DNA from 2 places in the Achromobacter sp. Root565 genome. Region 1 is predicted to be linked to the other one. Evidence: predicted binding sites of a transcription regulator. Region 1 holds the regulator's gene; the other holds the start of a gene.

The links. The regulator LexA, encoded in region 1, represses DNA repair genes until DNA is damaged. The targets are predictions, from matches to a motif close to ACTGTATNNNNATACAGT.
Region 2: the regulator LexA is predicted to act here: its motif matches at 2,406-2,423, upstream of ASD71_RS26565 (DNA topoisomerase IV subunit B).

The regions. Positions count from the first base shown of each region.
Region 1 is NZ_LMGO01000001.1:2,095,204-2,110,700, forward strand. It holds gene uvrB (excinuclease ABC subunit UvrB) at 1-1,419, opposite strand, end outside; gene ASD71_RS09365 (amino acid aminotransferase) at 1,495-2,694, shown strand; gene lexA (transcriptional repressor LexA) at 2,844-3,491, shown strand; gene lon (endopeptidase La) at 3,687-6,137, opposite strand; gene clpX (ATP-dependent Clp protease ATP-binding subunit ClpX) at 6,396-7,694, opposite strand; gene clpP (ATP-dependent Clp endopeptidase proteolytic subunit ClpP) at 7,797-8,450, opposite strand; gene tig (trigger factor) at 8,455-9,765, opposite strand; gene ASD71_RS09395 (M48 family metalloprotease) at 9,930-10,685, opposite strand; gene ASD71_RS09400 (TIGR00645 family protein) at 10,942-11,487, shown strand; gene ASD71_RS09405 (cold-shock protein) at 11,584-11,790, opposite strand; gene ASD71_RS09410 (DUF924 family protein) at 12,112-12,687, opposite strand; gene ASD71_RS09415 (cold-shock protein) at 12,772-12,975, opposite strand; gene ASD71_RS09420 (hypothetical protein) at 13,347-13,667, opposite strand; gene ASD71_RS09425 (hypothetical protein) at 13,760-14,158, opposite strand; gene ASD71_RS09430 (DUF2513 domain-containing protein) at 14,282-14,587, shown strand; gene ASD71_RS09435 (hypothetical protein) at 14,569-14,859, opposite strand; gene ASD71_RS09440 (RidA family protein) at 14,967-15,353, opposite strand; gene ASD71_RS09445 (DSD1 family PLP-dependent enzyme) at 15,379-15,497, opposite strand, start outside.
Region 2 is NZ_LMGO01000009.1:109,090-124,586, reverse strand. It holds gene ASD71_RS26580 (YhdP family protein) at 1-432, shown strand, start outside; gene rho (transcription termination factor Rho) at 592-1,851, opposite strand; gene trxA (thioredoxin TrxA) at 1,969-2,295, opposite strand; gene ASD71_RS26565 (DNA topoisomerase IV subunit B) at 2,621-4,582, shown strand; gene ASD71_RS26560 (YcxB family protein) at 4,582-5,181, shown strand; gene parC (DNA topoisomerase IV subunit A) at 5,227-7,563, shown strand; gene ASD71_RS26550 (DUF418 domain-containing protein) at 7,643-8,845, shown strand; gene ASD71_RS26545 (aspartate aminotransferase family protein) at 8,894-10,234, opposite strand; gene ASD71_RS26540 (MurR/RpiR family transcriptional regulator) at 10,283-11,215, opposite strand; gene ASD71_RS26535 (MarR family winged helix-turn-helix transcriptional regulator) at 11,491-12,039, shown strand; gene ectA (diaminobutyrate acetyltransferase) at 12,036-12,596, shown strand; gene ectB (diaminobutyrate--2-oxoglutarate transaminase) at 12,721-14,028, shown strand; gene ASD71_RS26520 (ectoine synthase) at 14,025-14,423, shown strand; gene thpD (ectoine hydroxylase) at 14,439-15,365, shown strand; gene ASD71_RS26510 (MOSC domain-containing protein) at 15,488-15,497, shown strand, end outside.

The DNA.
Region 1 (15,497 bases):
CGTGACCAGCACGCGGTCGCCTTGCGAAACGCGAGTCTTGATCTGGCCCAGCAGATCATCCACCTGCGTGCGGGCAGGCAGCACCTGCACGATCGGGTCGACAAGCCCCGTGGGACGCACCACCTGCTCCACTACGTTGTCCGCGTGCTCCTGCTCGTACGCGGCCGGCGTTGCCGATACGAACACGCATTGGCGCATCCGGGTTTCGAACTCCTCGAGCTTGAGTGGACGGTTGTCCAGCGCCGAGGGCAGCCGGAAGCCGTACTGCACCAGCGTTTCCTTGCGCGAGCGGTCGCCGCGGTACATGGCGCTGAGCTGGCCGATCGTGACGTGGCTTTCGTCAATGAACATCAGCGCGTCGGACGGCAGGTAATCAATCAGGGTCGGTGGCGGGTCGCCCGGCGCGGCGCCCGACAAATGACGCGAGTAGTTCTCGATGCCTTTGCAGAAACCCAGCTCCTGCAGCATTTCCAGGTCGAAGCGGGTTCGCTGTTCAAGACGCTGGGCCTCCACCAGGTGACCATCATCGACGAAGCGCTTGACGCGTTCGCGCAGCTCTTCCTTGATGGTTTCGATGGCGCGCAGCACGGTATCGCGCGGCGTCACGTAGTGCGAGCCAGGATAGACGGTGAATCGCGGCAACTTCTGGCGGATGCGGCCCGTCAGCGGGTCGAACAGTTCCAGGGTTTCGATTTCGTCATCGAACAACGTGACACGCAAGGCGAGCTCGGCACTTTCCGCCGGGAAGATGTCGATGGTCTCGCCGCGCACGCGGAAAACCCCACGCGTGAATTCGGCATCGTTGCGCGTGTACTGCATGGCAACCAGGCGCGCGAGAATCTCGCGCCGGGCGATCTGGTCACCGGCGCGCAGGATCAGCACCATCGCGTGATAGTCGCCGGGGTTACCGATACCGTAGATGCACGACACCGTGCCCACGATGATCGTGTCGCGCCGCTCGAGCAGGCTCTTGGTGGCCGACAGCCGCATCTGCTCGATGTGTTCGTTGATGGACGAGTCCTTCTCAATGAACAGGTCGCGCGTCGGCACGTAGGCCTCGGGCTGGTAATAATCGTAGTAAGAAACGAAATACTCCACCGCGTTCTTCGGGAAGAACTCGCGCATTTCGGCGTAGAGCTGCGCGGCCAATGTCTTATTGGGTGCAAGGACCAGCGCCGGGCGGCCCATGCGCGCGATGACGTTGGCCATGGTGTAAGTTTTGCCTGACCCGGTCACGCCCAGAAGCGTCTGGTACATGAGACCGTCTTCGACACCCTGGGTCAGCCCTGCGATGGCCGTGGGCTGGTCCCCCGCCGGCGGATAGGGTTGATAGAGATGAAACGGGCTGTCAGGGAAATCGACGAATCCCGGACCTGCGGCGGGAGCCCCCGCGCTTGGATCTATTGCGCTCTTAGGCATGCTAGACTGTTCCAGGGTAAACCCCCCATTATCCACAGCACTTCGTACTGCGTCCACCCACCTCATCAGAGTCCCATGAGCACCCTATTCGATTCCGTCGAGCTCGCGCCGCGCGACCCCATTCTTGGCCTGAACGAACAATACAACGCGGACACCCGCCCCGGTAAAGTGAACCTGGGTGTGGGCGTGTATTACGATGATCAGGGACGGATCCCGCTCCTGGGCGCAGTGCGCAAGGCTGAAACCGCCCGCATCGAGGCCGCTGCTGCTCGCGGCTACCTGCCGATCGAAGGCATCGCCGGCTACAACGCCGGTGCGCAAGCGCTGCTGCTGGGCAAGGATTCCGCGCTGGCCGCCGCCGGCCGTGTGCTGACCACGCAGGCACTGGGCGGCACCGGCGCCCTGAAGATTGGCGCCGATTTCCTGCACCAGTTGCTGCCGGGCTCCAAGGTTCTGATCAGCAATCCCAGCTGGGAAAACCACCGCGCCCTGTTCGAGCGCGCCGGTTTTGAAGTCGGCACCTATGCCTATTACGACGCCACCACCCGCGGGCTGAACTTCGAAGCCATGCTGGCCGACCTCAAGGCCGCGCCCGCCAAGACCGTCGTTGTGCTGCACGCTTGCTGCCACAACCCCACCGGCGCCGATCCCACCCCCGATCAGTGGAAGCAAATTGCCGCTGTCGTGAAGGACAACAACCTGGTCCCGTTCCTGGACATCGCCTACCAAGGGTTTGGCGACGGCTTGACGGAAGACGCCTCGGTCGTGCGCCTGTTCGCCGACCTGGACATGACCATGTTCATCAGCTCGTCGTTCTCGAAGTCGTTCTCGCTGTATGGCGAGCGCGTTGGCGCACTGACTGTCGTGGCCGGCAGCAAGGACGAAGCCACCCGCGTGCTGAGCCAGCTCAAGCGCGTCATCCGCACCAATTATTCCAACCCGCCGACGCACGGCGGCACGGTCGTCTCCACGGTGCTGAACACGCCCGAGCTGTTCGCCCTCTGGGAAGAAGAACTGGCCGGCATGCGCGATCGCATCCGCCTGATGCGCGCGCAGCTGGTCGACAAGATCAAAGAGCACGGCGGCAAGCAGGACTTCAGCTTCGTGCTGAAGCAGCGCGGCATGTTCTCGTATTCGGGTCTGTCCGCCGCTCAGGTGGACCGGCTGCGCGAAGAACACGGCGTCTACGCCGTGTCCAGCGGCCGCATCTGCGTGGCCGCGCTGAACAGCGGCAACATCGACAAGGTCGCAGCCGGCATCGCGGCCGTGCTGTAAATCGCCAGGCGGCGCCGCGCCGTCTTCAACCAAAAACGGGACCTGCGGGTCCCGTTTTTGTTGGCCTCGCGACCGGCTTGCTTTTTTACGCTGCGTCCCCCAGAATGGCGCTGTATATATGTACAGTCCGCTCGCAACGGATCATCGCCATGGCCAGCAAACTCACGGATCGCCAACAACAAATCCTGGACCTCATCAGGCAAACGGTCACGCGCACCGGCTTTCCGCCGACGCGTGCCGAAATCGCCCAGGCCCTGGGTTTCCGCTCCCCCAACGCCGCCGAAGACCATCTCAAGGCGTTGGCTCGCAAGGGCGCCATCGAACTCACGGCCGGCGCCTCGCGCGGCATCCGCTTGAAGGACGCCACCACACCGGTCCAGTCCTCGCTTCCCATCCCCGCCCTCGCCCAGCTCCTATTGCCGCTCGTCGGCCGCGTTGCGGCAGGCAGCCCGATTCTTGCAGCCGAGCACGTTGAACGCGAAGTCGGCGTAGACCCTAGCCTCTTTGCACAGGCGCCCGATTATCTGCTCAAGGTGCGCGGCATGAGCATGCGCGACGCAGGCATCCTCGAAGGCGACCTGCTCGCTGTCAAAAAGGCATCTGAAGCCCGCAATGGCCAGATCGTGGTGGCTCGTATTGGCGACGATGTCACGGTCAAGCGCCTTCAGCGCCAGAACGGCCACATCGAGCTGCTGCCCGAAAATCCCGACTTCGAAACCATCGTGGTCAAGGCCGATCAGGAATTTGCGCTCGAAGGCATTGCAGTGGGCCTCATCCGCACCCAGGCGCTGCACTAGGCCGGGCTCGGCCTATGTAAAGTCGGGCCGCCATCATGCGGCCTGCGCCCCGCCCCTTGCAGGGGGGCCCAAGCTCAAAAAACAAAACCCCGCTCATGTGAGCGGGGTTTTTTGCTTTCGGGGCGTTCGCAACACTTGCGCCACCCCTGGGCTTCGGACGCCCTCTTTCGAGAGCGTCCTGCGTTCAAGACGCCATTAGTGCTTCATGACCGGGTCGGTCGAGCCGGGTTCAGCCGGCTTGGCAACCAGGGCATCCTTGACGGATTCTTCCTCGGCCAACGGCTCCGGCAGACGTTCCAGGGCCAGTTCAAGCACCTTGTCGATCCAACGCACCGGCACGATCTCAAGGTGGTTCTTGACGTTGTCCGGAATCTCCGCCAAATCCTTGACGTTTTCTTCCGGGATCAGAACCGTCTTGATACCACCGCGGTGAGCCGCGAGCAGCTTTTCCTTCAGGCCGCCGATGGGCAGCACTTCGCCGCGCAGCGTGATCTCGCCCGTCATGGCGACATCTGCGCGCACCGGGATGCGCGACAGCGCCGACACCATGGCCGTGGTGATCGCGATACCCGCGGACGGACCGTCCTTGGGCGTCGCGCCTTCCGGCACGTGCACGTGCATGTCGTGCTTTTCAAACACGCTGTCGGCAAAGCCCAGGCGGCGAGCCCGCGAACGCACGACGGTGCGCGCTGCCTCGACCGATTCCTTCATCACGTCGCCGAGCGAACCCGTGCGCTGGATGACGCCCTTGCCGGGCATGTCCGCGACTTCAATCGTCAGCAGGTCGCCGCCGACTTCCGTCCACGCCAGGCCGGTCACCTGACCAGTCTGGTTTTCCTTCTCGGCCATGCCAAAGGCGTAGCGGCGCACACCCAGGAAATCGCTGAGGTTGTCGGCCGTGACGTTGACCGCCTTGACCTCGAGCGTCTTGCCCTCGGCCTTGGCGCGATCGCTTTGGGTCAGCAACTGCTTGATGACCTTGCGGCAGATCTTGCCCACTTCGCGTTCGAGCGCACGGACACCGGCTTCGCGGGTGTAATAGCGCACGATGTCGCGCAGCGCGCTGTCGTCGACCGTCAGCTCGGTCTCCTTCACGCCGTTGTTCTTCATCAGCTTGGGCAGCAGATGGTCGCGGGCGATGTGGATCTTTTCTTCCTCGGTGTAACCCGACAGGCGGATCACTTCCATACGGTCCAGCAGGGCCGGCGGGATGTTCAGCGTGTTGCTGGTGGCCACGAACATGACGTCGGACAGATCGAAGTCGACCTCGATGTAGTGGTCCTGGAACGTGTGGTTCTGTTCCGGATCCAGCACTTCGAGCAGGGCCGACGAGGGATCGCCGCGGAAATCCATGCCCAGCTTGTCGATTTCATCAAGCAGGAACAGCGGATTGCGCACGCCGACCTTCGACATGTTCTGCACGATCTTGCCGGGCATCGAGCCGATGTACGTGCGACGGTGGCCGCGGATCTCGGCTTCGTCACGCACGCCGCCCAGGGCCATGCGCACGAACTTGCGGTTCGTTGCCTTGGCGATCGACTGGCCAAGCGAGGTCTTGCCGACGCCCGGAGGGCCAACCAGGCACAGGATCGGCGCCTTCACCTTGTCCACGCGCTGTTGCACGGCAAGATATTCGAGGATCCGTTCCTTGACCTTTTCCAGACCGTAGTGGTCGTTGTCCAGCACCGTTTCGGCGTTGCTGATCGAGTTGTTGATCTTGCTCTTCTTTCTCCAGGGGAGATTGATGAGCGTGTCGATGTAGTTGCGCACCACGGTGGCTTCGGCCGACATGGGCGACATGAGCTTGAGCTTCTTGAGCTCGGCATCGGCCTTCTTGCGTGCCTCTTTGGGCATGTGGGCAGCGATGATCTTCTTTTCAAGCTCTTCGATGTCCGCGCCCTCTTCGCCTTCGCCCAACTCTTTCTGAATGGCCTTGACCTGCTCATTCAGGTAGTAGTCGCGCTGGCTCTTTTCCATCTGCTTCTTCACGCGGCCGCGAATCCGCTTCTCGACCTGGAGGATGTCGATTTCGGTTTCGAGTTGCGTGAGCAGGCCTTCGAGGCGTTCAGAAGTGCCGGTGATCTCGAGCATCTTTTGCTTCTGCTCGAGCTTCAGGGGAAGATGCGCGGCAATCGTGTCAGCCAGGCGACCGGCATCGTCGATGCCAGCCAGCGAGGTCAGGATCTCCGGGGGGATCTTCTTGTTGAGCTTAACGTACTGCTCGAACTGCGCGACGATGGCGCGGCGCAGGGCTTCGGTTTCGGAGCCTTGCATGGCGTCCGGTTCGATGGGCGACACCTGGCAGGTGAAGTGCGAATCGGCGTCTTCAATGGTGTTGATGCGCGCGCGCTGCGTGCCTTCAACCAGCACCTTCACGGTGCCGTCAGGCAGCTTGAGCATCTGCAGGATGCCGGCGACGCAGCCAATTTCGTAAACGTCTTCAGGCGTGGGGTCATCTTTGCCGGCGGACTTTTGAGCCACCAGCATGATGCTTTTGCCCGCTTCCATCGCGACCTCGAGCGCGCGGATGGAGCGCGGACGGCCGACGAACAGCGGGATGACCATGTGCGGGAACACTACGACATCGCGCAGCGGCAGCAGGGGAAGGTCGATCGGGTCGGAAGGCAGGGTCTGGCTGGCAGACATATGAGGTTCCTCGGTATGACTCGGCGTATGGGGACGGGACACCCGGGTAATACCCGAGCAAACTCGTCAATTACGTCTGTTATGGGAACAATAGCCGAAAATTCAAGATCTCGGCCGCCTGGATCACCAAAAGGCCCCAAAAAGGCCCTGGAACCGCCTTCAGTATGCGGCCATGGCGGACGGCTGAAAAGCGCGATCGGGGGTGTAGAAGCGCCCTAGGCAAAAAAACCCGTTACGAGAACGGGCTTTTTTGAAATATCAGGCGGCGGCATCGCGGACTTCACCGCGCTCCGGCTTCTCTGGCGCGGCGTTTTCATCCGCGTAGATCAGCAAGGGCTTGCCCTCGCCTTCGATGGCGTTTTCGTCGAGCACCACACGCTTGACGTTGCCCTGCGAGGGCAGGTCGTACATGGTGTCGAGCAGCGCCTGTTCGATGATGGAGCGCAGGCCACGAGCGCCCGTCTTGCGGCGCAGCGCCTTGCGGGCGATGGCCTTGAGCGCGGCGGGCCGCACATCGAGCTCGGCGCCTTCCATGGCGAACAGCTTCTGGAATTGCTTGAGCAAGGCGTTCTTGGGCTCGGTCAGAATCTGGACCAGCGCGGCTTCGTCCAGCTCGTCTAGCGTTGCGACAACGGGCAGACGGCCGACCAGTTCGGGGATGAGGCCGAACTTGATGAGGTCTTCGGGCTCGACTTCGGAGAACAGTTCACCGACGCCACGCTCGGACTTGGCGCGCACCGACGCCGAAAAACCGATGCCGGACTTTTCAGTGCGGTCACGGATGACCTTTTCCAGTCCGTCGAAGGCGCCGCCCACGATGAACAGGATGTTAGTCGTATCAACCTGGACAAAGTCCTGGTTGGGGTGCTTGCGGCCGCCCTGCGGGGGCACCGACGCCACCGTGCCTTCGATCAGCTTCAGCAAGGCCTGCTGCACACCCTCACCCGACACGTCGCGGGTGATGGAGGGGTTGTCGGACTTGCGCGAGATCTTGTCGATCTCGTCGATGTAGATGATGGCGCGCTGGGCCTTTTCGACTTCATAGTTGCAGTTCTGCAGCAACTTCTGAATGATGTTTTCGACGTCTTCACCCACGTAACCGGCTTCGGTCAGCGTGGTCGCGTCGGCCATGACGAAGGGCACGTTCAGCATGCGAGCCAGCGTCTGGGCCAGGAGCGTCTTGCCGGAGCCAGTGGGCCCGATCAGCATGATGTTGCTCTTGGAGAGCTCGACTTCGTCGCCCTTGATTTCGCCGTGGCGAATGCGCTTGTAGTGGTTGTAGACGGCCACGGCCAGCATGCGCTTGGGCGACGATTGCCCAATGACGTACTGGTCGAGGAAGGTCTTGATTTCAGCCGGAGTGGGCAGCTCGGAACGAATCGCCGCGCGCGCGGTAGCCTGCGCCTCTTCGCGGATGATGTCGTTGCACAGATCTATACATTCATCGCAGATGAATACCGACGGACCCGCGATCAGCTTGCGGACTTCGTGCTGGCTTTTATTGCAAAACGAGCAATGCAGCACCTTAGCGTCTGCCGATCCCTTTTTTTCAGGCATATTTCTTTCGTATCTCAGGTAAAGATGCGCCAGGCCGGATAAATGGCCTAGCGCATGCGCTTACTCAAACATGATGGCAGCGGGTCTGGATCAACCGGGAAGTCAGCCTTCGGACCGGGAGGCCATGACCTTGTCCACCAGTCCATACGATACCGCATCTTCGGCCGACATGAAGTTGTCACGTTCCGTGTCCAGCTCGATGCGCTCCATGCTCTGTCCGGTGTTGGTGGACAGGATGCGGTTCAGGCGCTCGCGCAGATCCAGGATTTCGCGGGCCTGGATCTGGATGTCGGAAGCCTGCCCCTGGGCGCCGCCCGAGGGCTGGTGGATCATGATGCGCGAGTTGGGCAGCGTGAAACGCTTGCCCTTCTTGCCAGCCGCCAGCAGGAACGCGCCCATGCTGGCCGCAAGGCCGGTGCACAGGGTGGACACGTCCGGCTTGACGAACTGCATGGTGTCAAAAATGGCCATTCCCGCGTACACCGACCCGCCGGGCGAGTTGATGTACAGGGAAATGTCCTTGTCAGGATTCTCCGATTCCAGGAACAGCAACTGAGCCACGACCAGGTTGGCCGTGGCGTCGTTCACCGGACCCACCAGGAAAATGAGCCGTTCGCGGAGCAGACGCGAATAGATGTCGTAGGCGCGCTCGCCGCGCCCCGACTGCTCGATCACCATGGGAATGTAGCCCAGGCCGGTGGGGGTCACCGAAGACCCGCCATTCATTGCCGCATAGAAATCGGTGAATCTCTGCATAGTGTTACGCCATCCCCATCAACTGATCGAAAGCCACCTTTTCGTCGGTGACCTTAGCCTTTTCCAGAACATGCGCGACGACGTTGTCTTCGAGCACGATAGCCTCGATTTCAGCACGACGCTGGCGGTCTGCCAGGTAATAGCTGACAACCTGGGCGGGTTGTTCGTAGTTCTGGGCGAATTCTTCGATGCGCGCGCGAACCTGTTCCGGCTTGGCTTGCAGCTGAGCTTGCTTGACCAGTTCGGACACCAGCAGGCCCAGGCGGACACGGCGCTCGGATTCGGTCGAGAAGGCCTCGGCCGGGATCGGCACGGATTCGGCGTTCGGCACGCCGCGCTGCTTCAGTTCTTCGCGGGCAGCGGCGATACGGCCTTGCACGTCGTTGTCGATCAGGGCCTTCGGCACGTCGAACTTACCGGCTTCGACCAGGGCGTCCATGACGCTGGACTTGGTGCGGCCTTGCGAACGAACTTTGACTTCGCGCTCGATGTTGCTGCGGATGTCGGCCTTCAGCTTTTCGACGTCGCCTTCGGCTTGGCCGAGCGACTTGGCGAATTCGCCGTTCAGTTCGGGCAGGACGCCTTCAGCCACTTCCTTGATGGTGATGGTGAATTCGGCAGTCTTGCCAGCGACTTCCACACCTTGGTAGTCGTCCGGGAACTTGAGCTGGAAAACCTTGGTTTCGCCAGCCTTCAGGCCGCGGGCGGCTTCTTCGAATTCCGGCAGCATGCGGCCTTGGCCCAGCACGAACGGGAAGTCTTCGGCCTTGCCGCCTTCGAACGGCACGCCGTCGATGGTGCCGGCGAAGTCGAGGGTGACGCGGTCGCCGTCGGCGCTGGCGCGGCCTTCACGGGCTTCGAACGTGGCGCGTTGCTTGCGCAGCACATCCAGCGTCTGCTGGACTTCTGCGTCGGTGACGGCGGTTTCGTAGCGGGTGACGGCCAGGTCGGACAGGTCCGGCACGGCGACTTCAGGATAGACCTCGAACGTGGCGGTGAACGCCAGCGTGTCGTCGGAAACGCCTTCCGTCTTGGGCTCGAGGTTCGGGGCGCCAGCGACGCGCAGCTTGGCGCCGTCGATGGCTTGTTCAAAGGCACGGCCAACTTGGCTATTGATCACGTCGTAGCGGATGCTGGGACCATGGCTGCGCTCGAGCATGGCGAGCGGCGCCTTGCCCGGACGGAAGCCGGGGACCTTGGCGGTCCGAGCCACGCGCTTCAATTGCGCCTGGACTTCCTTTTCGACGTCGGCCACCGAGACGGCCAGATCAACACGGCGCTCCAGGCCGGAGAGGGTTTCAACCACAGGCTGCATTAAAAGACCTATTTTCCGAGAGATGAGATTACGGGCGGATAAACGCGGCATTTTACCGGAAACTTCCGGAACCCTGACGCAAAGGGGCGCGAGCCCCGGAATTGCCCGGATGCTCGCGCCCCGTTTATCGCCCAAAAAGCGAGGACGGACGCCTGGCCGCGAGGTTACTTGGCCTTGGCGATGCGATCTTCGATGTGCTGCGCACGCTTGGTCGAGGACGGGTGGGAGCTCATCATATCGCTCTTGCCGCCGTTCAGCTCGGCCAGCTTCTGGAACGCGGTCACGAGACCACGGGTGTTCTGCTTCTTGGACTGCAGCAGATCAAACGAATAATCGTCCGCCGCGCTTTCCTGCGACTGCGAGAACTGCGCATTGATGAACTTCTCGGACAGGTCGCCCAGTTGCGAGGCGCTCAGCTTGGCAACAGTCGCGCCGCCCGCCGCGCCAGCCGCGTCACGCGCCGCCGACACCGTGTAGGCCGTCTGCATCGCCTTCTTGGTGTGACCCAGCGCCACGTGGCCGATTTCGTGACCCACCACGCCCATCACCTCATCGTCGGTCATCAGGTCCATGAGACCGCTATAGACGCGGATGCAGCCGTTGGCCATGGCCCACGCATTGACATCCTTGGTCATGTAGACCTTGTAGCTTGCCTTCTGGCCATTGACCGAGCTGCCCAACGACTTGGCGATCTTTTGCAGCCGGGCGTCATATTTGCTGCCCGGCGCGGCGATCTTTTCTTGCGAGTCGAGTTGCGCGCACGCTTGGTCAGACACGGACTTGATCTCGGCGTCGCTCAGCGTAGCCGCCTGGACAACCTTGCTGCCCGCGCCAACGAGCCCACCGATATCGAACGCATGTGCGGCCGAGTACGGTGCGAGCACAAAGGCCAACGCGGCGACGGTGTAGCGGATCTTCATGGGAACAAACTCCTATTGACTTGTTCTATGCAAACGAGGCGGCAATTCTATATACGCCAATAGCTCTCGAAGCATTCCGGCACAGAGTTTCGCAAATGCGATTTTCACTTACCAAAAAGCCGAGCAATTCGAGGGCTGCCATGCTACGCACCGCCAGGCCTCTTGAAGCCAGCCAAAAGAGATGTCCGCTGTCCCATGGCGTTGTTAGAATTGCCGCCGCGCTTTTTTTCGCAAACCCCAACGGCTCGCACCCAACATGATCCCGAATCCCCCTCCCCGCCTTGGCCTGCTTCCCAGTCTCATCTTCAGTTCGCGCTGGTTGCAGCTACCGCTGTACCTGGGCCTGATCGTCGCGCAGGGCGTCTATGTCATGCTGTTCCTCAAGGAGCTCTGGCACCTGGTCACGCACGCCACCAGCTTCGGCGAAATGGAGATCATGCTGATCGTGCTGGGACTGATCGACGTGGTCATGATCTCCAACCTGCTGGTGATGGTCATCGTGGGCGGATACGAGACCTTCGTGTCCCGCCTGCGCTTGCAGAACCACCCTGACCAGCCTGAATGGCTCAGCCACGTGAATGCCAGCGTGCTTAAGGTAAAGCTTGCGATGGCCATCATCGGCATCTCGTCGATCCACCTGCTGCGCACCTTCATCGAAGCCGGCACCATCGGCACGCCGAACGCGCGCTTTACCGAAGCCGGCGTGATGTGGCAGACCATCATCCACGCCATCTTCATCCTGTCGGCGCTGGGAATCGCCCTGGTCGACAAGCTGTCGTCCAGCGGCAACGGCAAGCACTGAAGAAAGCCAGGACAAAAAAAGCCCCCACGCAGCAAGCCGTGGGGGCTTTTTTATGGATAGAACGCCGGGCGGACCCGGAACGCTACCCGAGAGATCTCAGGCCGCGACCTTGATGTTCTTGGCGCTGGGACCCTTGGGTCCGGTTCCAACGTCGAAAGTGACCCGCTGGTTTTCTTGTAGCGACTTATAGCCTTCGCTACGGATTTCAGAGTAGTGAGCGAAAAGATCCTTGCTGCCGTCGTCGGGCATGATGAAGCCATAACCCTTCTCGGCGTTGAACCACTTGACGATGCCGGTTGCCATGGGATGTCCTTGACCTAAAAAGCGATTGCTCGCGGGACGCCAGATCTTCAAGGATGGGAGAGGATAGCAACCGCGGCACCACTGACGGCGACCAAGGAGAACGCAGACCGCGTCGCTTGAGAATCTCGCTGAAATCAGTTTATTGGCGAACCCGGAAAAACGTCAAATGTCCGAAAGGGCGGGATTGACCCCGGAAAACGCCTGCTACACCCGCTAAAGAGCGCAAGCCGGGCCCGTGCGGGCGCCCAACATTTTCAACTTGCCACGTACCGATACACGTGGACACCGCGTCGCTTCGCGCCGCCTGCGCGCAGCGGAGCCCTACCCTGCAAAACCGCCCGACTCCAGGAACTCGCGTTCAGCCTGGGTGGTCTGGCGTCCCAGCGCCGCATTCCGATGCGGGAAGCGTCCGAATCGCTTGATGATGTCGCGATGCAGGACGGCCCAGCGCACGGCGTCGGCGCCCAGCGGCTCCATCAACGCGATAGCCCGATTCTGCGCGGCCAGGTTCTCGGCGTGTTCGAACGGCATATAGAAAAACTGGCGCAGCGAGGCATCGACTTGCAGGTCGTGGCCTGCCGCGATGGCGCGTTCGGCAAAATGCAGCGCCAGCGCATCGGTGGCGAACATATGTCCAGTATCGCGGTAGGCATTGCGGGGGAACTGGTCCAACAGAATCATCAGCGCGATCGCGCCCGCGGGTTCGTCCAGCCACGCATCGAGTTGGCGGGCAGCAGCCGCCATGTGCGCGGCTTCGAAGCGCGCGCAAAAGTCGGCATCGAACTGTGCGCTCTTACTGAACCATTGCGCGGGCCCGGAATCGAGCCAGAAATCGACCACTTCGTGGGGTTGCGTGACGAACGGCGTGGCAATCGGCGTGGGCAAGGTAGCGGTCATGGCGGCGATGGATCCGTAGGATTGATAACGCGCAGAAAACAAAAAAGGCCCCACTAGGGGGCCTTCTTGAGAAAACTCAGATCCTTACAGGACTTGAATCTTCGTGGCTTGCGGGCCCTTGGGGCCATTGGCCGTCACAAAGCTGACGCGCTGGTTCTCTTCCAGAGACTTGAAGCCCGAGCCCTGAATTTCGGAGAAGTGAGCGAAGAGGTCCTTGCCGCCCGCTTCCGGGGTGATGAAGCCATAACCCTTTTCCGAATTGAACCACTTAACGACGCCGGTTTCCATACTGTATTTCCTAGAGATAATGGGCAAATGCCCGGAGGTCACGAATCAATCAAGGAGGGGACAGTAGAACAATAACGCTGAGCCGGAAAAGGCACGGCACTGATCGAAAATCGCAACGCTTGTGATCGTGTGCCGACACTATCGTTATGTTCCCCTCACAAGTCAACATAATCCTAAAAAATACGTGCCAATAATGCAACAAAGAGAAACTGCGCAGTTAATTCGCACGTTTTTAAAGGCAAAACGGGTCCCTGCATAGGTGTAAACACCCATACATCATAAAAAAACAAACAAGGCTTATATAAATGCCATCTAAAGTCAGCGCGACCTGCAATACGCCGTTTGGATGACACTATGGTTTGCCGTCAGGCTTACTCGTCGATAGGTAAACCCAACAAGTCGAGCGCCGCGCCGAAAGCATCGGGGCCCGAGCAAAGGAAAACCGCCACGTCGCCGGGATTCATATTTTCCAGCACTTGGTCGATCTGTTCTTGCGCATTATCAACATTGTCGACATTGGCGGCGTGTATGTCCGCTCCTGCTTCGACTTTTTCGCGCGGCACGATGTCTGCGATCGCATTGAGATCATCCACGCCCATGACGGCGTAGACGCTGATGCTTTCGCCATCCAGCGTGGTGTGCAGCTCGACGCCGCCCGCTACGTCGGCAACGTGCCGACTGAGTATTTCCATTTCCATCTTCCTTGATTTGCGGGCCGAGCCCGCCAGGGCGCGCACCGTGCAGGTGCTCACGCACGCCCAGGCGCGACTATAACAGCCTTGGGCTAACGTTTCTTGGTCAGGGGGCCGAGTGACTGGCGAGCGGCCCCGGATGTGGCGGCCACACTGCGGCTGCGCACCCCGGCTTCGGCCAGCACACGGGCCAGCGGCTTCTGTGCGGCCAGGAACGCGGTCTTCTCGTCACCAGCCAGCTTGCAGAGGAACATCTGAGCTTGGAGCTGGGTGCGGCGGGCCTTGCGGTTGTCGGCCTCTTTGGCGAGCCATTCGCCCACCCAGACGGCGGCGGACTCGGCATCGCCCTGCTGCTTGACGTGGCCGAGCAGGTCGTAAACGGTCACGCCGTCGATACGCTCATCCTCGCCGCGCGAGAGATACAGCTTGGCGGACTGGCCCGTGTAGCCGGGGACGACCGCCAGGCAATCCCGTTCTGCGGGTTTTTTCATGGTGTTTTCGAATGTGGTTTAGCAAGAACCCCGGACTGTAACGCAGGCGCGCGCGCTGTCCTATTGCTGCAGCCGAAGTCTGCTATCGTCGTCGTGTTCTTTTATCCCTACATGGTGGACATCATGCAACGCGATTTCGATCTGGTCGTCACGATTCTGGGCGCCCTGCGCGACGCCCCCGGCCCCAACCTGAGCACGCACGACATCAAGAACGCCGCGCTGGCGCCCCACCCCGAAGAGCAAGGCCTGCAGGTCATCGCGCATCACCTGGACTTGCTGGAAGACGCCGGCCTGGTCAAGCAGGTCAGCGAGACTTCGGCGAATGCGGGCGCAACGCGCTGGCGCATCACCTGGAAGGGGTACGACGCCCTCGAGCAGGATGAGGACGACGAAGACGATGAGGACGAGGACTACGACGCGGAAGAATGAAGCCGCTGCTGCCGGATGCGACGCGTCAGCAGCGCCGCTGCCGCGCCAATCACCAGGCTGAACATGAAGGCGGCGATCGACAGCATCGCCGCCAGTTCGTCGAATCCCCCCTGGCGCGCAAGCAATAGCACCGCCGTGAAGATCGCCGCCGCCAATCCCAGCAGGCCGATCACCAGATGCTTGATCGACTGCAGCCGGCCGCACAAGGCGCCGCCGGCAAGCGCGGCGGCCACCATGGCAGCCATGGACCAGAACAGATACTCGTAGTGCATGTGGACGGTCTCCGCCAAGGGCATTGAGGCGCAGGCATTATAGGCGGCGCCTGTCCTTCGGCCTTTGGGGCCACACCCTCCCCCCCCGGGCAGAATGCGAACCGCGTTCAGGTCACCGCTACCACACTGATTTCCACCAATGCGCCGTAGTGGAGTTCACGCGTGGGCACGATGGCGCGCGCCGGGCGATGGCTGCCAAAGCAGGCTTCGTAGACCGCGTTGACCTCATCCCACAGGCTGACGTCCGGGATGTACACGGTGACGTTGACCACCGACGACAGCGACGAGCCCGCGGCCTCCAGAATGGCCCGCACGCTGCGTAGCGCCTCACGTGTCTGGCCGGCCGCGTCCGCCGCCAGAACGGGACGCGCGCCAGGTTCGGCCGGCGGCAAAAAGCCCAGTTGGCCCGAGACGAAGACGAAGCCGTTGGCGCGAACCGCCTGGGAGTAATGCCCGGCGGGCGGCGTGGCCTCGGACGTTTGAATGAAGTCCATGGCGGATTCCTTGTTGAGGTGCGGCCTACCAGCCACGGAAGCGTTCCCAACGTGCAACGACGCCCGGCTCGCCGGGACGCACGACCTCGTAGGCATCGTGCTGCGCGCAGGTCGCGCAAGCGTGATTCGGGACGATGCGCAACT
Region 2 (15,497 bases), on a different contig from region 1:
CCTACCAATTTGCTGCGCGACGGCTTTCCGTTCGACACCATCCGGGGCCACGTGAAGGTGGCCGACGGCATGCTGACCACCGAAGGCTACAAGATCAACGGGCCGGTCGCCGCCATCGTCCTGGCCGGCGGCGTGAACCTCGTCAAGGAGCGCTGGGACATGAAGGCGGTGGTGATTCCGAATCTGGACGCCAGCGGCGCGGCAATGGTGACGGCGCTGGCGGTCAATCCGCTGATCGGCCTGGGCGCTTTTGTCACGCAATGGCTGCTCAAGCAGCCGCTCGCCCGCGCGATGACCATGGAATACGCCGTCACGGGTAGCTGGGACGACCCCAGCATCGAGCCGATCGAAGCCGGCAAGGAACCTGCCAAGCAGACGCCGCGCCCCGCGAATGCCACGCCGCGCCGGATGCCGGAATTCATCGAACACTGAGCCGCCGCGGGAAGCTTCGCAGGTGTCTGACACCCATTGCGACGCCGCAGCAAGCTGACGACGATATACGCCGGGTGTCAGACACCGTCCCAAGCAAGAAATCACCCATAAAAAAAGCCGCCCTTGCAAAGGCGGCTTCTTTTGGCGCGGACGATGCGCTTACTTCTTCTTCATCATGTCGAAGAATTCGGCGTTGGTCTTGGTGGCGCGCATCTTGTCCAGGATGAATTCCATGGATTGGACTTCGTCCATGTCGTGGATGAACTTGCGCAGCACCCACACCTTCTGCAGCAGGTCGGGCGCGATCAGCAGCTCTTCGCGGCGAGTGCCCGACTTGTTCAGGTTGATGGACGGGTAGACGCGCTTTTCAGCCAGGCGGCGCTCGAGGTGGACTTCGGAGTTGCCGGTGCCCTTGAATTCTTCATAGATGACTTCATCCATGCGGCTGCCGGTTTCGATCAGCGCGGTGCCCAGGATGGTCAGCGAGCCGCCTTCTTCCAGGTTGCGCGCCGCGCCGAAGAAGCGCTTGGGACGCTGCAGGGCGTTGGCGTCCACGCCGCCGGTCAGCACCTTGCCGGAAGCCGGCACGACGGTGTTGTAGGCGCGGGCCAGACGGGTGATCGAGTCCAGCAGGATCACGACGTCCTTCTTCATTTCGACCAGGCGCTTGGCCTTTTCGATGACCATTTCGGCCACTTGCACGTGACGCGTGGCGGGTTCGTCGAAGGTCGACGCAACCACTTCACCGCGCACGGTGCGCTGCATTTCGGTCACTTCCTCGGGGCGTTCATCGACCAGCAGGACGATCATGACCGCGTCGGGGTAGTTGGTGGTGATGGCGTGCGCAATGTGCTGCATCATCACCGTCTTGCCGGACTTGGGGCTGGCGACGATCAGGCCGCGCTGGCCCATGCCGATGGGGGCGAAGACGTCGAGGATCCGGCCGGTGAGGTTTTCCTCGCTCTTGATGTCGCGTTCCAGGCGGATGACGCGGTTCGGATGCAGCGGCGTCAGGTTCTCGAACATGATGCGATGCTTGATCGCCTCGGGCGCCACGCCGTTGACCTTGTCCACCTTCACCAGGGCGAAATAGCGCTCGCCATCCTTGGGGGTGCGCACTTCGCCTTCGATGGAGTCGCCGGTGTGCAGATTGAAACGGCGGATCTGCGACGGGGAAATGTAGATGTCGTCGGTGCTGGCCAGATACGAGGTTTCCGGCGAGCGCAGGAAACCAAAACCGTCGGGCAGGACTTCAAGAACGCCGTCGCCGAAGATCTGCTCGCCCTGCTTGGCGCGCCGCTTCATGATGGCGAACATCAGTTCCTGCTTGCGCAGGCGGTTGGCGTTCTCGATTTCCAGGCCAGCGGCCATTTCGAGCAGCTGCGAGACGTGCAGCGCCTTCAGTTCGTTGAGGTGCATCGCGGTGAGTGTTGGGGGAAAAGTAAAGGAGGGCTCTGGCGGCGCGCCACGGACGGGCTCGCGCGGTACTGAATGAGCGCCGCCTATGCGGCGGCGCCTTCGTTTACAGCACGCGATTTACAACGCGCCGTCCAGGAATGCGGTGAGTTGCGACTTCGACAGCGCGCCAACTTTGGTGGCGGCAGCTTGGCCGTCTTTAAAGAGCATAAGGGTCGGAATGCCGCGGATGCCGTACTTGGTGGCGGTGCCCTGATTTTCGTCCACGTTCAGCTTGGCGATCGTCAAGCGGCCAGCGTATTCGGCGGCGACTTCTTCCAAAATGGGGGCGATCATCTTGCAGGGGCCACACCAGGCAGCCCAGTAGTCCACCAGCACCGGCTGGCCGGATTTCAACACATCGGCATCGAAGCTGGCGTCACTGACGTTCTTGATTTGGTCGCTCATGATGGTGATTCTCGGTTCGGCAGCAAAAGGCGCGTTAAAACGCGCCTTGCCGTTGTTCTTGTTTGTGGAATGGACTCAAGCATACCACTGTCAATAACAACAGGCATACCACTGTTAATAACAACAGGGTTTGCAGGATTTTGTGTAGGATGTTGCGGCTCAGCTGTCGCGATCCGGGAGGTCAACGCCCGGGACGGCGGTTGTGACTGTTCATCATCCTACCGAATTCGGACCTGGTCAGGTCGTGCGCATCCCACCCGGAGCCGCGCAGAATCTAGGCTTAACCGTAAAATGTCGGTTTTTTTCCACAGATGTTGGGGATAACTTGGCCACTCCACGTTACAACGAGGCGTCCATCCGCGTCCTGAAGGGGCTGGAACCCGTGCGGCAGCGCCCGGGCATGTACACCCGCACCGAAAACCCCCTGCACGTCGTGCAGGAGGTCATAGACAACGCCGCGGACGAGGCCCTCGCCGGTCACGGCAAACAGATCCAGGTCACGCTGCATGCCGATGGCAGCGTCTCCGTCGAGGACGACGGCCGCGGCATTCCCGTCGGCCTGCACCCCGAAGAAAACGCGCCCGTCGTCGAACTCGTGTTCACGCGCCTGCATGCGGGCGGCAAGTTCGACAAGGCGGGCGGCGGCGCTTACGCCTTCTCGGGCGGCCTGCACGGCGTCGGCGTGTCCGTCACCAATGCGCTCGCCACCCGCCTGGAAGTCATCGTCTGGCGCGACAACGCCGTCAGCCGGCTGGTGTTCAAGGGCGGCGACGTCGACGAGCCCCTGGCGCCTTACGACCAGGGCGGCCGCAAGAAGTCCGGCACCCGCGTGCGCGTCTGGCCCGATGCCAAATACTTCGACAGCCCCAATATCCCGCTGGGCGAGCTGACGCATCTGCTGCGCAGCAAGGCCGTGCTGCTGCCGGGCGTGAAGGTCACGCTCGTCAACGAGAAAACCGGCGACACCAAGACCTGGCAGTATCAGGACGGCCTGCGCGGCTACCTGGCCGAAGCCCTGGTAGGCGCCGAACTGATGGTGCCGTTCTTCGAAGCCGAACAGTACGCCGGCGCCGACCACGAAAATTTCGCCGAAGGCGAGGGCGCCCAATGGGTGGTGGCCTGGACCGACGACGGCAACGCGGTGCGCGAGTCCTACGTCAACCTCATTCCCACGCCGGCCGGCGGCACGCATGAATCCGGCCTGCGCGAAGGCCTGTTTGGCGCGGTCAAGGGCTTTGCCGAGCTTCACAGCCTGCTGCCCAAGGGCGTGAAGCTCTTGCCCGAAGACGTGTTCGCCCGCGCCAGCTTCGTGCTGTCGGCCAAGGTGCTCGATCCGCAATTCCAGGGTCAGATCAAGGAACGCCTGAACAGCCGCGACGCCGTGCGGCTGGTCGGCGGATTCTCCAAGAGCGCGCTCGACCTTTGGCTGCACAGCAACGTCGAATACGGCAAGAAGCTCGCGGAACTGGCCATCCGGCAGGCGCAGGCGCGCCAGCGTTCGGCCCAGAAGGTTGAAAAGCGCAAGAGCTCCGGCGTGGCGGTGCTGCCCGGCAAGCTGACCGACTGCGAGTCCAGCGACGCCACGCGCACCGAAGTGTTTCTGGTCGAGGGCGACTCGGCCGGCGGCTCGGCCAAGATGGGCCGCGACAAGGAATTTCAGGCCATCCTGCCGCTGCGCGGCAAGGTGCTCAATTCCTGGGAAGTCGACCGCGACCGGCTCTTTGCCAATAACGAAATCCACGACATTTCCGTGGCGATCGGCGTCGACCCCCACGGCCCCAACGACTCGCCCGACCTGTCCGGCCTGCGCTACGGCCGAATCTGCATCCTGTCGGACGCGGACGTCGACGGCTCGCACATCCAGGTGCTGCTGCTGACGCTGTTCTACCGGCACTTCCCCAAGCTCGTCGAGGCCGGCAACGTCTACGTCGCCAAGCCGCCGCTGTTCCGCCTGGACGTACCCGCCCAGGGCAAGCGCCCCGCCCGCAAGATCTATTGTCTTGACGATGGCGAGCTCGAAGCCGCGCAGGACAAGCTGCGCAAGGAAGGCGTGCGCGAAGGTGCGTGGGCCGTCAGCCGGTTCAAGGGCCTGGGCGAAATGAACCCCGAGCAACTGTGGGAAACCACCATGAATCCGGACACGCGCCGCCTGCTGCCCGTGGGGTACGGCGACCAGACCCCCGACGACACCACCCGCATGTTCGACATGCTGATGGGCAAGGGCGAGTCCTCGCAACGCCGCGCGTGGATCGAGGAAAAGGGCAATCTGGCGGAGCTCGACATCTGATGACGCCGTCCGCGCCCGGGCAAGCCCGCATGGTCGTCGACCTGACCGCCGACGACTACGCGGATTTTGCCGCCTATGTGTACAAACGGCCGGAGCTGCGCCGCAGACGGTACCGGTCTCATTTGCGCTTCGGCGTCCTGATGATCGTGGCGCTGCTTGCGTACCTGATCTGGCAGACCTGGGACGGCAAGGGCCCCAATTGGGGCGCGATCCTGCCGGTGTATTTCCAGGGGCTGGCGGTGGGTTTGGGCATCCTGGCGCTGCTGGCCCTGGCCTACGAATACGTGCTGCCCGGACTCGTGCGGATGAACACGCGCCGCATGCTGGCCAAGCAGCCCGACACCCTGTACCTGGGGCGGCACGAACTGGACTTCGGGCCCGACGGCGTCACCGACAGCACCGCCTCCGCCTCCGGGCACATGGCGTGGACGGACGTGCGGCGGGTCGAGGAAACCCCCGAACATCTCTACGTCATCCTCGGCACCCTGCAGGGCGTGATCATCCCCAAGCGCGGGCAGGACGCCGCCACGTTGCAGGCCGTGCGCGCCCAGATGCGCGTGCATGTCGCCGACACGCAGCTCCTGGCCCCGTCCGCCTGAGGCGCATTGACGCCGTTTCGATGAATTTGTCTACCTGAAACCATCATGACCGACAGCAATCAACCCGGCCTGTTTGACTCCAACCCGCCAGGCGGCGACGGCGACGGTGACGGCAACGCCGCCATCACGCTGGCGCGCTACGCGGAGCAGGCCTATCTGGACTATGCGGTTTCCGTGGTGCGCGGCCGCGCATTGCCCGACGTGGGCGACGGCCAGAAGCCGGTGCAGCGCCGCATCCTTTTTGCCATGCAGGCGATGGGGCTGGGCTCCGGCGCCAAGCCCGTCAAATCCGCGCGCGTCGTCGGCGACGTGCTCGGTAAATACCATCCGCACGGCGACCAGGCAGCATACGACGCCATGGTGCGCATGGCGCAGAATTTCTCGCTGCGCTATCCCCTGATCGACGGCCAGGGCAACTTCGGTTCGCGCGACGGCGACAACGCCGCCGCCATGCGTTACACGGAAGCGCGGCTCACGCCCATCGCCAAGCTGCTGCTCGACGAGCTGGACGAGGGCACTGTGGATTTCGTGCCCAACTACGACGGCAGCCAGCAAGAGCCGCAGATGCTGCCGGCGCGGCTGCCCGTGATGCTGCTGAACGGCGCCTCGGGCATTGCCGTCGGCATGGCCACCGAGATCCCGCCGCACAACTTGCGTGAAGTCGCTCAGGCTTGCGTGGCGCTCATCAAGCAGCCGCAGTTGCCGGACGAGGAACTGTACGCAATGATCCCCGGCCCGGACTTCGCGGGCGGCGGCCAGATCATCACCCCGGCGGCCGATATCGCGCAGATCTACGGCGTGGGCCGCGGTTCGCTCAAGGTGCGCGCGCGCTGGCAGTTTGAAGAACTGGCGCGTGGCCAGTGGCAACTGGTCGTCAACGAGCTGCCCCCCGGCACGTCCGGCCAGAAGGTGCTCGAAGAGATCGAGGAAATCACCAATCCCAAGGTCAAGACGGGCAAGAAGAGCCTGACGCCGGAGCAGACGCAGGCCAAGGCCGTGATGCTGAACTTGCTGGACGCCGTGCGCGACGAATCCGGCAAGGACGCCGCGGTGCGCCTGGTCTTCGAACCCAAGACCTCGCGGGTGGACCGCGACGAGTTCGTCAACACGCTGCTGGCGCAGACCAGCATGGAAGGCAGCTCCAGCGTCAACCTGGTGTGCATCGGCACCGACGGCCGTCCGCGTCAGAAGGGCCTGCGCGACGTGCTGGTCGAATGGCTGGCGTTCCGCACGAACACCGTGGTGCGCCGCACGCGCTTCCGCCTGGACAAGGTCATCGACCGCATCCATGTGCTGGAAGGCCGCATGGTCGTCTACCTGAACGTGGACGAGGTCATCCAGACGATCCGCGAATCCGACGAGCCCCGCGCCGCGCTGATGGAACGCTTCAAGCTGTCCGAGCGCCAGGCCGAGGACATCCTCGAAATGCGCCTGCGTCAGCTGGCGCGCCTGGAAGGCTTCAAGATCGAACAGGAACTGGCCGACAAGCGCAAGGATCAGGTCTCGCTGCAGGAGCTGCTGGACAATCCCACGACGCTCAAGCGCCTGCTGATCAAGGAAATCGAAGCCGACGCCAAGCAATTCGGCGACGAGCGGCGCACCCTGATCGAGACGGCCGAGCGCGCAGTCCTCGAAACCAAGGTGCTGGACGAACCGGTCACCGTGGTCGTCTCGCAGAAGGGCTGGCTGCGCGCCCGCCAGGGCCACGGCCATGACGCCTCGCAATTCGGCTTCAAGCAGGGCGACGACATGTACGGCGCCTTCGAGTGCCGCACCACCGATACGCTGATCGCGGTTGGCGACAACGGCCGGGTCTACTCGGTGCCGGTGTCCGGCTTGCCGTCGGCTCGCGGTGACGGCCAACCGGTCACCACGATGATCGACCTGGAGTCCGGCACGCGCATCGTCCATACGATCGCCGCGTCCGCCGACAGCCGCTGGCTGCTGGCAACGCGCGGGGGCTATGGGTTTGCTGCCAAGCTGTCCGACATGGTCAGCCGCCAGCGCGCGGGCAAGCAATTCATCACGCTTGAAACGGGCGACGAACTGCTGCGCCCGGTGCCGCTGTTTGCAGGCGCCCAGCAACTGGCGCTGCTGTCGCAAAAGGGCAAGTTCCTGGTCTTTGGCCTGGACGAGGTCAAGTCGCTGTCCGGCGGCGGACGCGGCACCATCCTGATGGGACTGGACGGCGCGGACAAGCTCGACCAGACCGTGCCGATCGGCCCCCGCGGGCTGCGCGCCACGGGCATCTACCGCAACAAGATGACCGAAGACATCCTGGCGGGTGCGGATCTGGCGGTCTATGTCGGCAAGCGGGCCCGCAAGGGCCGCGCGCTGGATGTGCGGCCCAAGCAGCCGCTGCTGTCTCCGGTGCTGGTTTGACGCCTGCGCGCCGCCTGACGCCGCAGACGCCCGGCGGCGCGCGCCCTTTGCGCCGCCCAGCTGCCATCCAGAGACCCGCATGAGCATCGACCTCGCCGCCCGGCCGCGCCTCGCGCACGTCGATGCCCTGCGGGGCTTTGCGCTCTTCGGCATCCTGGTCGTCAACATCAACGTGTTCGCCTTTCCGTTCTACGGCGGGGGCGTGCCGGATCCGGTCTATTCCAGCCCCTTGGATGTGACGGTCCGCTGGCTGGTCGCCTGGTTGTTCGAAACCAAGTTCTACCTGCTGTTTTCCTTCCTGTTCGGCTACAGCTTCACGCTGCAGATGACGGCGGCCGAACGCGCCGACGCGGCCTTCGTGCCGCGTTTTTTGCGCCGGCTGGCGGGGCTGGCGGCCCTGGGTATGGCGCACGCCATCCTGTTCTACCAGGGCGACATTCTGGTGACGTACGCGTTGCTGGGCCTCGCGCTGCTGCTATGCCGGCGCATGGACCCGGGCCGGGCGCTGCGCGTTGCGCTGTGGCTGATCGCACTGGCATCGGCGGTGTGGGCGATTCTGGGCGCGTTAAGTTTCCTGGACCCCGTGCCGGCCGGCTACGGGCTGCAATACAAAGCCGAGGCGCTGGCCTCCATCGAGGCGTACCGCGGCACCGTCGGCACCACGATCGCGCAGCACATCAAGGAACTCACCGAGGCCATCTGGTTCACTGTGCTGTTCGTGCAGGGGCCATTCGTTTTTGCCATGTTCCTGGCGGGATACGCGTTGGGCCGGCGCAATGCGCTGGCCGACCCCTGGCGCTCGCGCCGCGCGCTCGGACTGCTGTGCGCGCTATGCGTCCTGCCCGGGCTGGCCGGCGCCGCGGCGTATGCGACCAGCGCCTTGCCGCAGGCGCGCGTGGTGTGGGAATTGCCGGGACTGGCCGTGGGCCTTTTCACCGCGCCGCTTTTAAGCCTGTCATACGGTGCGGCGTTCCTGCTGGCGCTGCGCACGGGGCCTGGCGAGCGCATTGGGGCCTGGCTGGCGCCCGCCGGGCGGATGGCGCTCAGCAATTACCTGATGCAGTCGGTGGTCTGCGCATTTCTCTTCACGGCGTGGGGCTTGCGCCTGTACGCCGCCGTGCCGCCCCTGGCCGCGTTTCTGATTGCGGTGGCTATCTTTGCCGCCCAGTTGCCGTTGTCTGCCTGGTGGCTGCGGCATCATGCCTACGGCCCTGTGGAATGGTTCCTGCGCGCGCTCACCATTGGCGCACGGCCGCCCTGGCTGCGGGCAGGCGCAGGCTGATCAGGTGGCGCGGGCGGATCCTCGCCCGGCCGCCGTTGCGGTGGACGCCTAACCCCGCGTCTGCGATATCGCGGCGTCGATGGCGCCGGCGAGTCGTTCGGTCAGTTGGTCCAGTTCGTCGTCGGAGATGATGAAGGGCGGCGCGAGCAGCACGTGATCACCCTGTCGTCCATCGAGGGTGCCTCCCATCGGATAGACCATCAAGCCCCGCGCCATCGCCTCGCGCTTGATCCGCGCATGCAGCGTCAGCTCGGGATCGAAGGGCTGCTTGGTGGCGCGGTCCTGAACCAGCTCCACGCCCATGAACAGGCCCCGGCCGCGGATGTCGCCCACGTGCGGGTGTTCGCCCAGCGCCGCATGCAGCCGCTGCGTCAGGCCCGCGCCCTGGACTCGCACGCGCTCCAGCAGCCCGTCGCGCCGGATCACGTCCTGCACTGCCAGCGAGGCCGCGCACGCCAGCGCGTGGCCAAGATACGTGTGGCCGTGCTGGAAAAAGCCGCTGCCCTGCTGCATGGCCTGCACGATATGCTGCTGCGCCATGACTGCGCCGATGGGCTGATAGCCGCCGCCCAGGCCCTTGGCGATGGTGATGAGATCCGGCGTCACGCCTTCCTGTTCGACGGCGTACAGCGAGCCGGTCCGGCCCATGCCGCACATGACTTCGTCAGCGATGAACAGCACGCCGTGGCGGTCGCAGACCTCTCGGATGCGGCGGAAGTAGCCGGGCACGGCCGTCACCGCGCCGGATGTCGCGCCCACCACTGGCTCGGCCACGAATGCCATCACGGAGTCCGGGCCGAGACGTTGGATGGCCGCGTCCAGCTCCTGCGCAAGCCGCTCGCCGTATTGTTCTGCGGTTTCGCCGACGCGCTGGTCGCGGTAGGCATAGCAGGGCGAGACATGCTCGACCTCGATCAGCAAAGGCGCGAACTGCGCGCGCCGCCAGGCGTTGCCGCCAACCGCCAGCGCGCCCAGCGTGTTGCCGTGATAGCTCTGCCGCCGCGCGATGATGTGGCGGCGTTGCGGCTGGCCGATTTCGACGAAGTATTGGCGCGCCATCTTCAGCGCCGCTTCGACCGCTTCCGAGCCGCCCGATACGAAGTAAGCATGCGAGGTGCCGGCGGGGGCGTCCGCGACCAGGCGGGCCGCCAGCTTTTCAGCGACCTCCGTAGTGAAAAAGCTGGTGTGGGCGTAGGCCAGCGCGTCGATCTGCGCGTGCAGGGCCGCCTGGACGTCCGGGTGGTTGTGACCCAGGCAGGACACCGCCGCGCCGCCTGAGCCGTCCAGATACGCGCGGCCCGCGCTGTCATGGATCCAGGCGCCCTGGCCGCGCAAGGCGATGGGGGGCGTATGGCGAAGGGAGCGATGCAGGATGTGGGTTCGGCTCATGCTGCGGGTTCCTGGGTCAGGTTGAAGGGGGGCTTCGGCTTGCAGGCCTCAGCCTTGGCGACGTGCGGGGGCGCCGGTCCAGTAGACGTTGCTGGCACGCAGACGCTGCTCCACTTCGGTCAGCCGGTCCAGCACCGCTTCGCCGCCGCGGGCCGTCAGCCTGGCTATCAGGTGTTCGGCCAGCCCAAGCAGTCCGGCGGTCGTGTGGAAGAACGAGCCCGGTCCGTGGTGCGCGGGCCTTGCCTGCACGCCATCGCGGTCGGACGGGAAAAAGCGGAGGGTATGGCGGGCGTCCACGGCAAGTGGGGACAGCGGGTCGTCGGTCAGCGCCACCACGGCCACGCCGCGTTGCGCGGCCTGGCGTGCGAGCTCGACGGTGGCGACAGGGTAGGGCGCCTGCGAGATGACGATCAGCGCGTCGCCCGCGCCCATGTTGTCGATCTGTTCGGCCGGCGCGCCGCCCAGCCCGTCGATCAGGACACTGTTGCGCCGCACGAGTTGATAGGCATACCGCATCTGGAACGCGATGCCGAAGGCCGAGCGCGTGCCCAGGAAACCGACTTGATGCGCGTTCAAAAGGGTTTGCACCGCGGCGTCGAACGCCGCGGGCGGGTTCAGCGCGCAGACCGAGGACATGGCCTGGACCTGATACCCGGTCAACGCATCGTGGCCGGGTTCCGTGGACGCGCTCGCAGCGGCCTGCAGGGCCGCGGCACGGTCGCGCAGGCCCGGCTCGCTCTGTGCAGCCAGCGCCTGCTGGAACGGCTGGCGGAAATCTTCGTAGCTGCCATAGCCCACCGCGCGGGCCAGCCGCAACATCGTGGCCGGCGCCACCCCCAGCGTCTGTGCCTGCCGGCGCATCGACCACAGTCCCACCAGCGCGGGATTGGCCACCACCCAGCGCGCCGCCCGCTGCAATTCGGGTGGCAGTTGCTCCAGCTTTTCCTGGAGGGTGGCGAGCAGGGAGGACGGCAGGGACATGTAGACAAGGCCGGATAAAACCGTAAAAAACATATGATAAATAAAACATCATGAACAAAACATATGTTTTTTAGTGGGGCTTGCCCGCAGGTGGATGTGCCTCGCTGGCCCCCGGCACAGCGGAATCGGCGTGCTGACAAGTCCATTCATACTGCAGTCATCCTCGCCAAATCCACGTTCATTTATTTACATCGTGCCCGGGTTTTTGTTTGACTCGAATAAATCGGGCGCATATGATTCGTGTAGAAATGATTTTGCCCGAACCTTCCGTATCCATGACTGACGCCGCGAAAACAGAAACCACTCAGCAGTACGACCTGCGCATTTTGCGAGCCCTGCGCCGCATCACGCGTTCGATCGCGCTGCATTCGCGACAGTTGTCCGCGGTCAGCCACATCACTGCACCGCAATTGATGTGCCTGCGCACTGTGATCGCCAACGGTCCCATGACCGCTACGGCGATCAGCCGCGAGATGCACGTCAGCCCCAGCACGGTGGTCGGCATCCTGGATCGCCTGGAAGACAAGGCGCTGATCCGCCGCGAGCGGGGCCGTGAAGACCGCCGCATCGTGTTCGTCACCGCCACCGAGGCGGGACATGAATTGGCGCAAGGCGCGCCGTCGCCGCTGCAAAAGCATCTGGCTGACGCGCTCAATGCCTTGCCGGAATTGGAACAGGCCACCATCACCCTGTCCTTGGAGCGCATCGTGACGCTCATGGAACAGGACGGTCAGGCCGCAGTCGACACGCATGGAGACGTGTCGTCGCCCATCCTTGAAGTGCCCACGGGCGGGGCACCCCCAGAATCGGGAATCGTTGCATGAAGAAAAACGAACTGGATACCCCCACACTCTCAAGTGCCGTGGCGCCGGCGGTCAGCGCGCAGACCCATACCATGCGTCTGCCCGACCGCAAAGACGGCGCCGCGATCCACCGCCTCATTTCCGAGTGCCCGCCGCTCGACCTGAATTCCCTCTACGCGTACCTGCTCCTGTGCGAGCACTTTCGCGACACCTGCGTCCTGGCTGAAAGCGCCGGGGGACGCATCAATGGTTTCATCTCCGCTTATGTGGACCCGTCCCGCCCTGACGTCCTGTTCGTCTGGCAGGTTGCGGTGCACGCCCGCGCTCGCGGCCAACGCCTTGGCCGCGCCATGCTCCGGGAACTCTTGCAGCGCAAGGGCCTGGCGCATGTCCGCTATCTTGAAACCACGGTGGGGCCTGACAACCAGGCTTCGCGCCGCACCTTCGCCGGCCTGGCCGCCGAAGTAGGCGCCCACGTTTCCGAACAGCCGTTCTTCGACCGGCAACTCTTCGGCGGCGCGGACCATGACGACGAGATGCTGTTAAGGATAGGTCCGTTCGCCTTGCCGTCCCCTTAGGGGCGCCAAAGGCCTGACGGTCTTATCGATTTACCGGGATGGTTCGAACTGTCCAGGTGCGCTTGCCGCACTTGGCGGGATCAGGCCGTCCGTCAATTAATGAGTTGAAAAGGGAGGATTAATCATGGACTTGAAGATCTTTGACCGCATGGAGTCTGAGGTGCGGGGCTACATCAGGTCGTTTCCCGTGATATTCAATCAGGCCCGTGGCTCGACGCTCATCGATGAAGATGGCACCGAATACATCGACTTCTTCAGCGGCGCAGGCACGCTGAACTACGGCCACAACAATCCTGTTCTCAAGGAAAAGCTGCTGGAGTATGTGCAGGCGGACGGCGTCGTCCACGGCCTGGACATGGCCACCAGCGCGAAGAAGCGTTTCCTGGAGACGGTGGATCGCGTGCTGCTCAAGCCGCGCAACTGGCAGTACACCCTGCAATTCACCGGCCCGACCGGCACCAATGCCGTCGAAGCCGCGCTGAAGATCGCGCGCCAGGTCAAGGGCCGCCCCAACGTGATCTCGTTCACCCACGGCTTTCATGGCGTCAGCGGCGGCTCGCTCGCCGCGACGGCCAACATGAAGTTCCGTGAGGCCGCCGGCTACGCGCTGGGCAACACGACGTTCATGCCCTATGACGGGTACTTTGGTCCGGACGTGGACACCATGTCGTACATGGAACGCATGCTGGAAGATCCGAGCAGCGGCATGGACAAGCCGGCCGCCGTCATCGTGGAAACGGTGCAGGGCGAAGGCGGCGTCAACGTGGCCACGCTGCGCTGGCTCAAAGAGCTGGAAAAACTGTGCAAGCGCCACGACATGCTGCTGATCGTGGACGACATCCAGGTCGGGTGCGGCCGCACCGGCACCTTCTTCAGCTTCGAGACCGCTGGCATCCGCCCCGACATCATCACGCTGTCCAAATCGCTGTCGGGCTTTGGTCTGCCGATGTCGCTGGTGCTGATGAAGCCCGAGCTGGACATCTGGAAGCCCGGCGCTCACAGCGGCACCTTCCGCGGCAACAACCTCGCCTTCGTCACCGCCACGCAGGCGCTGGAAACGTACTGGACCAACGCCGCATTCACCGCCGACGTCCAGCGCAAGGAGCGCCTGGTCGGCGACTGGCTCGAAAACCTGGTGCACAGCTATCCCAACGCCGGCCTGTCGGCGCGTGGCCGCGGCCTGATCCAGGGCCTGGTGTCCAACAGCAATCCCGCGCTGTCCAACCGCATCGCGCAATGCGCCTTCAAGAAGGGCGTCGTGATCGAAACGTCGGGCGCGCACGATGAAGTGCTGAAGCTGCTGCCCGCGCTGACGATCGAGGAAGATCTGCTCGCCAAGGGCCTGGATCTGATCGAGGCCAGCGTGGCCGAAGCGCTGGCCGATGAGGGGCAGTCCGCCCGCATCCTGAAATTTGGAGGAAAGCGTCAATGATCGTACGTAATGTCAAAGATGTGATCGGCACTGCCGACGAAGTCCGCACCGACACCTGGGTCAGCCGCCGTGTGCTGCTCAAGAAGGACGGCATGGGCTTTTCATTCCACGAGACCACCATCTTCCCGGGCGGCCGCACGCACATCCACTACAAGAACCATCTTGAGGCGGTGTGGTGCATCGAGGGCGACGGTTCGATCGAGACCATCGCCGACGGCAAGAAATATGACCTCGGACCCGGCGTGGTCTACGCGCTGAACGAAAACGACGAGCACTGGCTGTGCGGCGGCAAGGAGCCGCTGCGCGTCATCTGCGTCTTCAATCCGCCGCTGACCGGCCAGGAAGTGCACGACAAGGAAGGTGTCTACGCGCTGCCCGATGCGGTCGCGGCCTGATAAAAGGAGGTTCGCATGATCTCACCCGCGCAGGATCCGTACGCCTCCCGTACGGATCGCAGTTCCGCCATCATTTCCCGCCAGGACCCCGTCGTCTATGAAGACGGCAAGTATGCCAACGCCCTGACCAGCGAGCAGGTCGGCCAGTACGACCGCGACGGCTTCCTGCTCTTGGAAAACCTGTTCACGGAGGCCGAGGTGCGTGCGCTGTCGGCCGAGGTCGAGCGCATGACGCGCGACCCTTCCATCGTCCGCCGCGAAGAGGCCATCACCGAGCCGGGCAGCAATGCCGTGCGTTCCATCTTTCTGGTGCACGTGCTCAATCCCATGCTGGCCCGCCTGGTGCGAGATCCGCGCCTGGTCAACGTGGCGCGCCAGATTCTCGGCTCCGAGGTCTACATCCACCAGTCGCGCGCCAACATGAAGCCGGGCTTCAAGGGCAAGGAGTTCTACTGGCACTCCGACTTTGAAACCTGGCACGTTGAAGACGGCATGCCGTCGATGCGCGCGCTCAGTTGCTCGGTGCTGCTGACCGACAACAACGAGTGCAACGGCCCGCTGATGCTGGTGCCCGGATCGCATCGGCAGTTCATTTCGTGCGTCGGCGAGACGCCGAACGAGCACTATAAACAGTCGCTGAAGAAGCAGGAATACGGCGTGCCGGATCCGGTCAGCCTGCAGTTGCTGGTGGAGCAGGGCGGCATCAGCACGATGACGGCCAAGGCCGGCTCCGTGGTGTTCTTCGACTGCAACACGATGCACGGCTCGAACAGCAACATTTCGCCGTGGCCCCGCGCCAACGTCTTCATGGTCTACAACAGCATGGAGAACACCCTGAACCCGCCCAAGTATGGGCTGACCCCGCGTCCCGAGCACATCGCGACGCGCAAGGGATTCAAGGCGGTCACGCCGCTGGACACCTTGAAGCTGGTCGGCGGCTGAGCAACCGCCACCTTATCTGGCCCGGGCTTGTCCCGGGCTTTTTTTGTCTCTTTCGGGCGGTCCGGCGCGCCGCATTTCTTGTATTCTCTGCGGCATTCGCCACTCGTTGAGCCACCGCCGCCATGTCCGCCC